2 regions of the Bacillus sp. TCT6 genome follow, and region 1 is predicted to be linked to the other one. Evidence: riboswitches for the same ligand, from Rfam matches in the RefSeq annotation. Region 1 holds a riboswitch; the other holds the start of a gene.
What was found. A riboswitch is a leader RNA that binds a small molecule or an ion and turns the genes downstream of it on or off. The one in region 1 is predicted to bind cyclic di-AMP.
Positions count from the first base shown of each region.

Region 2: it holds a riboswitch for cyclic di-AMP, as region 1 does, so the genes downstream of both, AC0ONG_RS07765 (APC family permease) here and AC0ONG_RS02385 (hypothetical protein) in region 1, are expected to answer to the same signal.

Region 1 is NZ_JBVYHX010000001.1:493,611-497,032, reverse strand. It holds gene kdpA (potassium-transporting ATPase subunit KdpA) at 1-588, opposite strand, end outside; gene kdpF (K(+)-transporting ATPase subunit F) at 608-685, opposite strand; gene AC0ONG_RS02395 (SipW-dependent-type signal peptide-containing protein) at 685-789, opposite strand; cyclic di-AMP (ydaO/yuaA leader) riboswitch at 889-1,034, opposite strand; gene AC0ONG_RS02390 (hypothetical protein) at 1,295-1,528, opposite strand; gene AC0ONG_RS02385 (hypothetical protein) at 1,542-1,928, opposite strand; cyclic di-AMP (ydaO/yuaA leader) riboswitch at 2,022-2,169, opposite strand; gene thiD (bifunctional hydroxymethylpyrimidine kinase/phosphomethylpyrimidine kinase) at 2,255-3,067, opposite strand; gene thiF (thiazole biosynthesis adenylyltransferase ThiF) at 3,083-3,422, opposite strand, start outside.
Region 2 is NZ_JBVYHX010000001.1:1,518,238-1,521,659, reverse strand. It holds gene AC0ONG_RS07765 (APC family permease) at 376-2,202, opposite strand; cyclic di-AMP (ydaO/yuaA leader) riboswitch at 2,347-2,493, opposite strand; gene AC0ONG_RS07760 (hypothetical protein) at 2,634-2,762, shown strand; gene panE (2-dehydropantoate 2-reductase) at 2,827-3,422, opposite strand, start outside.

The sequences.
Region 1 (3,422 bases):
TCCATCTAACGTTTGCGGTACACCAAGTGCGACAAAGACTAGCGCCGCAATAAATGCGATAGGAAGAAACACTCTCGTTAGTGCTCTCGTAAAATCAACGAAAAAGTTACCAAGTTCTTTTCCAGCGAGCCCTCTTATAAATGCCATAACGAGTGCTAATGTCGTTGCCGGTGCTGCAAACATTAAAAATGTAATTCCGATTAATTGTGATAAATAAGATAAACCATTTTCACCGCTATAATGCTGTAAGTTTGTATCAGCCATAAAACTAATTGCTGTATTAAAAGCGAGCGTAGGCTCCATTCCTTCAATATGTGCTGGATTTAGCGGCAACACACCTTGTAATCTGAAAATGAAATATACGACAACAATCATAAATCCATTGAGTAAAACTAATGATAATGCGTACTGTTTCCACGTTTGATTGTATTCTTTTACACCCGTAATTTTAAAAATAAGTTTTTCAAAAGGGCCGAATACTTTATCTAGCATTTTGCTACCTTGAAAAGCTTTTTCTAAATAAATCCCCATTGGCTTTGCTACTAAAATAAACAAGAGCATTGTAATAATGACTGCAACCCAAATCATAATGAATGATTCCCCCTAATTAAAACTTCTCTGGATTTAATAATGCATACACTAAATACACTGTAATTGCTGCGACTATAACCGATAAGACAATCATCATGATTGCTTTCCTTCTTTCACAACTTTATCTGACCAACTTGCAAGACTTGCCATCGATGCAACTAATAAAATAAAAATCCCGACCATTACAACATCTAACATAACTATCCCTCTCTTCATTTTGTTAAAATTTACCATTTAAATATTAAAAAAGAACACTGAGCTCTACTCAGTGTTCAAAAAATGAACAACAAAAAGTAAACCTCCTCTCTAAACGCTTACGAGGTTAGCTGTCGGATTCGGGCCTAAAGAGTAGCCCTACTTTCAAAACTGAAAGATTCACCCCAAGTGACGATGCACAAAATTGGTTCCCCCGCTCCATTTCTGGAACTCAGCGATTTTAGGTTTTTTTGGAAATTTTATGAATGATTTATGAGAGTAAATATACTCCTCTATATTTCACTTGTAAAGGGGTAAATTACTGAAAATAAGAAAATATCCATCTATTTAAACGCTTACATTGAGTATTATTAATATTCTTTCATCTATTTACTCGTCTTTTCTTTCATTTTCACAGAAATGATCTTTTCAATACGAAATAAAAAGAGCGAATGACATAAAGTGCATAGCTTGTTGCACTTAGCATTCGCTCTTTTTATTTCACTATTTATTCTCCTCGTAAAAAAGCACGTAAATTTCTCCCGCGAATATAAACCTGTGACAATTCTGCATGTAGCTGCTCATATTCGGTAATATCCACCTCTAAATACAAAGCATCTTTTGATGGTAATATAATATACGGCCCTGGAAAAAGGGGATCAATCTGAACCAATTCTTGAACTCGCTCTACCGATACTGCCCAACGATTTGCTATATCTCCAAGTAATAGTACCTTCATCATTTCTTCCCCCGCTCTATTCAAAAAATAAAAAAGAAATATTATCACAATTTGTAAACACGACAAACTTAGCTCCAATTGTTTCATAGAGCCTCGCTGGATATCGTTTATTCCTTGTAACAACAGTAATAGGTGCTTGAAAAGAAAAGCGAATGTGTTCTGTGAAAAAACTAACGATTGGAAGCTCATCCCCTAGTAAAATCACCTTCTTAATACACTCAAAAATACTAGTAAAGTCCTGCTCCTTACTGCAACTATAAGTCCAATCAAACCCACAATTCCTAACTTCAGCCGCTATCTCTTCATTTGCCGTAAAAATAATTAACTCATGTTGAAATGATACTAGATCTCTTAAACTATCTACCTTACTTTCTTCTCCCACACAAATAAGTGTTAGTTCCATGTACCTCATCCTCCTTAGTATAAAAGAAATCAAACATAGATTGATATTCCCCTATACTAATCAGATCGATGAAGTGATGTATCCATCATGGCACCGTCCTCTCTCAAGACGCTTACGAAGTTAGCTGTCGGATTCGGACTTTGAGAGTAGCCCTACTTTCAAAGTTGAAAGATTCACCCCTAGTGCAGACGCACAAATTGGTTCCTCCGCTCCATATAATTGGACTCAGCGTTTACAAAAAAATATATTCTGGCTGATATATTACTCCTGTATTTTGAAAAAGTAAACAGAAAAAAAGCCAGTTATAAAACTGGCTTTTCACTTATCTATACACGCGTTCTATTCACTTTATACGCAAAATGATTCGTCGGTCCATGACCACTACCAATATTCAATGGCTCTTCAATTGCTATACTAATAAATCGTTTTGCTTCTTGAACAGCATCTTCAATTGAGTATCCTTTCGCAAGTCCTGCTGTAACCGCTGAAGCAAATGTGCACCCACTTCCGTGCGTTTGCTTTGAAGGAATTCGCTCGCTTCTAAACTCAATAAATTCTTCTCCATCAAAGAGGAAATCAATTACTTCATTACCTTGATATTCTGCATGTCCGCCCTTCATAAGCACATATTTAGCACCTAATTTGTGCAATACTTTTGCAGCTTCCTTACTATCTTCAACATTATGAATCTCCATCCCAGTTAACACTTCTGCTTCTGGAACATTCGGTGTTATAACGGTTGCTACTGGTAATAAATATTCTTGTAATGCATGAACTGCTTCTTGCTGTAATAATGATGCACCGCCTTTTGCGATCATAACGGGATCTAGCACAATATTATTCCAGCCAAATTTTTTAATTTGTTCTGCAACAATTTGAATTATTTCACTACTAAATAACATTCCTAGTTTCACTGCATCTGGTGTTAAATCCGTACCAATTGAATTCAGCTGTTCTGTAATACCTTCTAAAGGAACAGGATATACCCCTTGAACGCCAAGCGTGTTTTGAGCAGTAATTGCCGTAATAGCCGTCATTCCGTATACACCAAGCTCTTGGAATGTTTTTAAATCTGCCTGAATTCCAGCACCACCGCCGCTATCAGACCCTGCAATTGTTAAAGCTTTATTCACTTTCATCCCACTCATCCTTTTCTATCCAAAATAGCGATGATAAATCGTTTTTGCTTCGCTTATATCTTTCGTTCCATGTACGAGCACACGGCCATCTTTAAAGGCGACTAACCTCTTGTCTTCAACAGAAAATGATAATAAATATGGATTTACATTTAAATCATTCACGCGACCTTCCAGCAACTCTTTATATTGTTCAAAATTTATTTCTTCTTTATGAGGTGGTCTAATTTGAACTGTATTTCGTCCGCATAAAACTGCTGTTTTTGATGTGTTCTCTTTATTTAAATATGGATACAATGCATTCTCTCCACATGAAGGACAATTATGCTGGCGAAGCTTTTGTACATTCATACATAAA
Region 2 (3,422 bases), 1.0 Mb from region 1:
AAATCCCCACATTCACACAGTGAATATATTACATAAAAATATTATTCATTTTAAACTAAACAACATACGTAAATATGAAATTTCGTTTTGTTTTCATATATGTTTTGTACTGTAAGGTCATTTAAACACAGCTGTTTATATAACGTAAAGAAGTATTTTCATTCCCTTTATTTTCAAGCTTTCGTGTCCTTATTTCAAAATATAATCCGATTCACTTTATAGATTGAAATATCTACATATCACAACAGAAAACACTACTTGAAAATAACTGATAAAATTATATAAATATAATTTTCGAGCCCATATGCAATTATGCATAGCATATACACAAAAAGGATAGCTTCATTTTCACGAAGCTATCCTAAAAAAATCTTCTTATTTTTTCAAATGATATGGAACTGTCGTAATAACAACATTTCTTTTATAAAGTAAATACGCACGTATGAGTAAACTGGATTGATTATGAAGAATGTTATGCCAACCTTTTTTTGGAATGAACTGTGGTATAACGACCGTAACGCGGTAATTCGATTCACTTGCCTTATATTGCACTGTATCGATGAACTTCGTTAGCGGCTGGATAATACTTCTATAATGAGAATGTAATGTAACAAGCCTAACTTCAGGTTGCCACTTTTTCCATTTCTCTTCAAATTTCTTTTCCTCTTCCCTGTCAAAAGCAACATATACAGCAATAACTTGATCTGCCGAAAGAGCCTTAGCATAGTTCAATGAATTTTCTACTACGTGAGTCATACCAGCTACCGGAACGACGATTACATTTCCCTTAATCGGAACAAGTGGTTCACAAGTTTTTAAACTTAACTGATCACCTACCGCATCATAGTGCTTCTTAATTCTGTGGAATAAGAATATGATTGCAGGTAAGAAAATAAGTATCGACCAAACTTGTGCAAATTTAGTTAAAAAGAACATGCTCATTACGATAAAACTAATAACTGCACCAATTAAATTAACCGTTAATCTTAAAGCCCATCCTTCAGGTTTTTCCCGAAGCCATTTTAATACCATCCCTGTTTGAGAAAGTGTAAATGGAATAAATACACCTACTGCATATAGTGGAATTAAATGTTCTGTTTGTCCTTGGAAAGCTACAATTAAAATAATCGAAGCAACTCCAAGTATAATAATACCGTTTGAGTAACCTAAACGGTCTCCTCTAATCGTAAACATTCTCGGTATGAATTTATCTTTTGCAAGGTTAACCGCTAATAAAGGAAATGCAGAATAGCCTGTATTAGCAGCGAGAATTAATATTAAAGCTGTTGTACCTTGTATGAAATAGTACATGAAATTACGTCCAAATGTTTGTTCAGCAATTTGAGAAACAACTGTTACTTCTTTACTCGGAGTCACTCCGTAATAATAAGCTAAAAATACAATTCCTGAAAATAACACAGCAAGTAATGCACCCATTGCAAGCAATGTTTTTGCAGCATTGTTTGGCGCAGGATCTTTAAAGTTCGGAATTGCATTTGAAATTGCTTCAACACCTGTTAAAGCAGAACTACCTGATGCAAATGCTCTTAGTAATAAAAATAAACTAATTCCTGCAACTGGTGTTCCAATCGGCGCATGTAAAGTAGGTGAAACATGACCAGTTAAAATATTATATATGCCCACACCAATTAATATAAATAGTGCTAAAACGAATAAATAAACAGGATATGCTAGCACGGAAGCTGATTCCGTTACTCCTCTTAAATTTAATATCGTAATTAATATAACAAATATAACCGCAATAATTACGTTATGTGCATGTAAGCTAGGAAACGCAGAAGTAATTGCATCTGTACCCGCGGACACACTTACCGCAACAGTTAAAATATAGTCAACTAATAAAGATCCTCCAGCAATTAAGCCTGGATTCATCCCTAAATTTTCTTTTGATACAACATACGCTCCCCCGCCATGCGGATAAGCAAAAATAATTTGACGATAAGATAAAATAAGGGCTGTCAATAATACTAATACCCCAACAGCGATCGGAATGGAATACCAATAGGCGATCGCTCCAACACCTGCTAAAGCAATTAAAATTTGCTCTGGACCGTAAGCAACTGATGACAATGCGTCAGAAGATAAAATAGCTAAAGCTTTCGTTTTATTAAGCTTTTGTTCTCCAAGCTCCGTTGATTTTAACGGTCTTCCAATTAAAAATCTTTTAATAGATGAAACCAATGCTGTCCACTCTCCAATAATTTTGTACGAACTTTTCTGCTTGTTACAGCCAGTAAACTATTTCTTCAGAAAACAAAAAATGTCTACAAGCCATAGCGAAATAGACTTGTAGACATTATTTTTTTTGTCGCACAAGCTCCACCTTCCTTCTCAATATAACGCTTACGAGGTTAGCTGTCGGATTCGGGCCTATGAGTAGCCCTACCTTTTTCAAGGATTCACCCCATCGGATTATGTACTAATCCGTAAAAACGGGTCCCCCGTACCATGCGGTTTCAGCGATTTAGAAAATTGAAACTGTGGATTATAATACTCCTTTATTTTCAAAAAGTAAACAAAAATTTTTAATAAGAAAAAAATTAAAATGATTGCGCATAATCCGCTGAGAAATATACATAATGAATACTAAAAAATCCACAAAGGAGACCCATATGTCTAAAGAAAAGAAGCCTATTTTTTCCGATTCATATTTAGATGCAGTAGCAAATGAAATTAATCAGTTATATGGTAAACGTGAACAGGAAATAAATTTGACAGATAGAACGAAAAGAAATAAATGATTTGTCATACAAAAAAATAAAAAAGATAGCAATACACTTATATATTGCTATCTTTTTTATTTTTTCATACATCTAATTCTATTACAGATTTGTTAAAGGTCATCTCTTCATACACCTTTAAATTTTGATATATAGTTCCTAATAATGGTGCCGCTATAGAAAATTTCTCTGCTACATCCAGTAAATATCCTTGCAAGTGCTTCCCTTCAATAAATGAACCCTTTTCCATATCACGCTGCATCGATGACTTCATATCATACGAAATTTTATCAATCGTTTTCATATGTTCCTGGGCAATATTTTCCTTTACTGGAGCTCCTAATACTCTCATGATTTGTACAGATTCCTCAAACACATTACGGATAAAATCACGGCCGCCTTCACTTTCACGGATTGGTCCAATTGGTGCACGCATTAACGTTGTCACACCTGACATTACAGTAATAAATAAATATTTATGCCACATATCTTGCGTAATATTTTCACTTAAAACAAAACTAGACTTCGTACCTGCAAATGCTTTAGAAATATGCTTTACTCTCTCTGAATTTTGAGACTTAATTTCTCCAAACACAAGTCTGTTGGCAGCACTAGTTTGTACAATTTCTCCTTGATCGTTTAACGTCGTCTCGATAAAGCATAAACCGCCAATTACTTTTT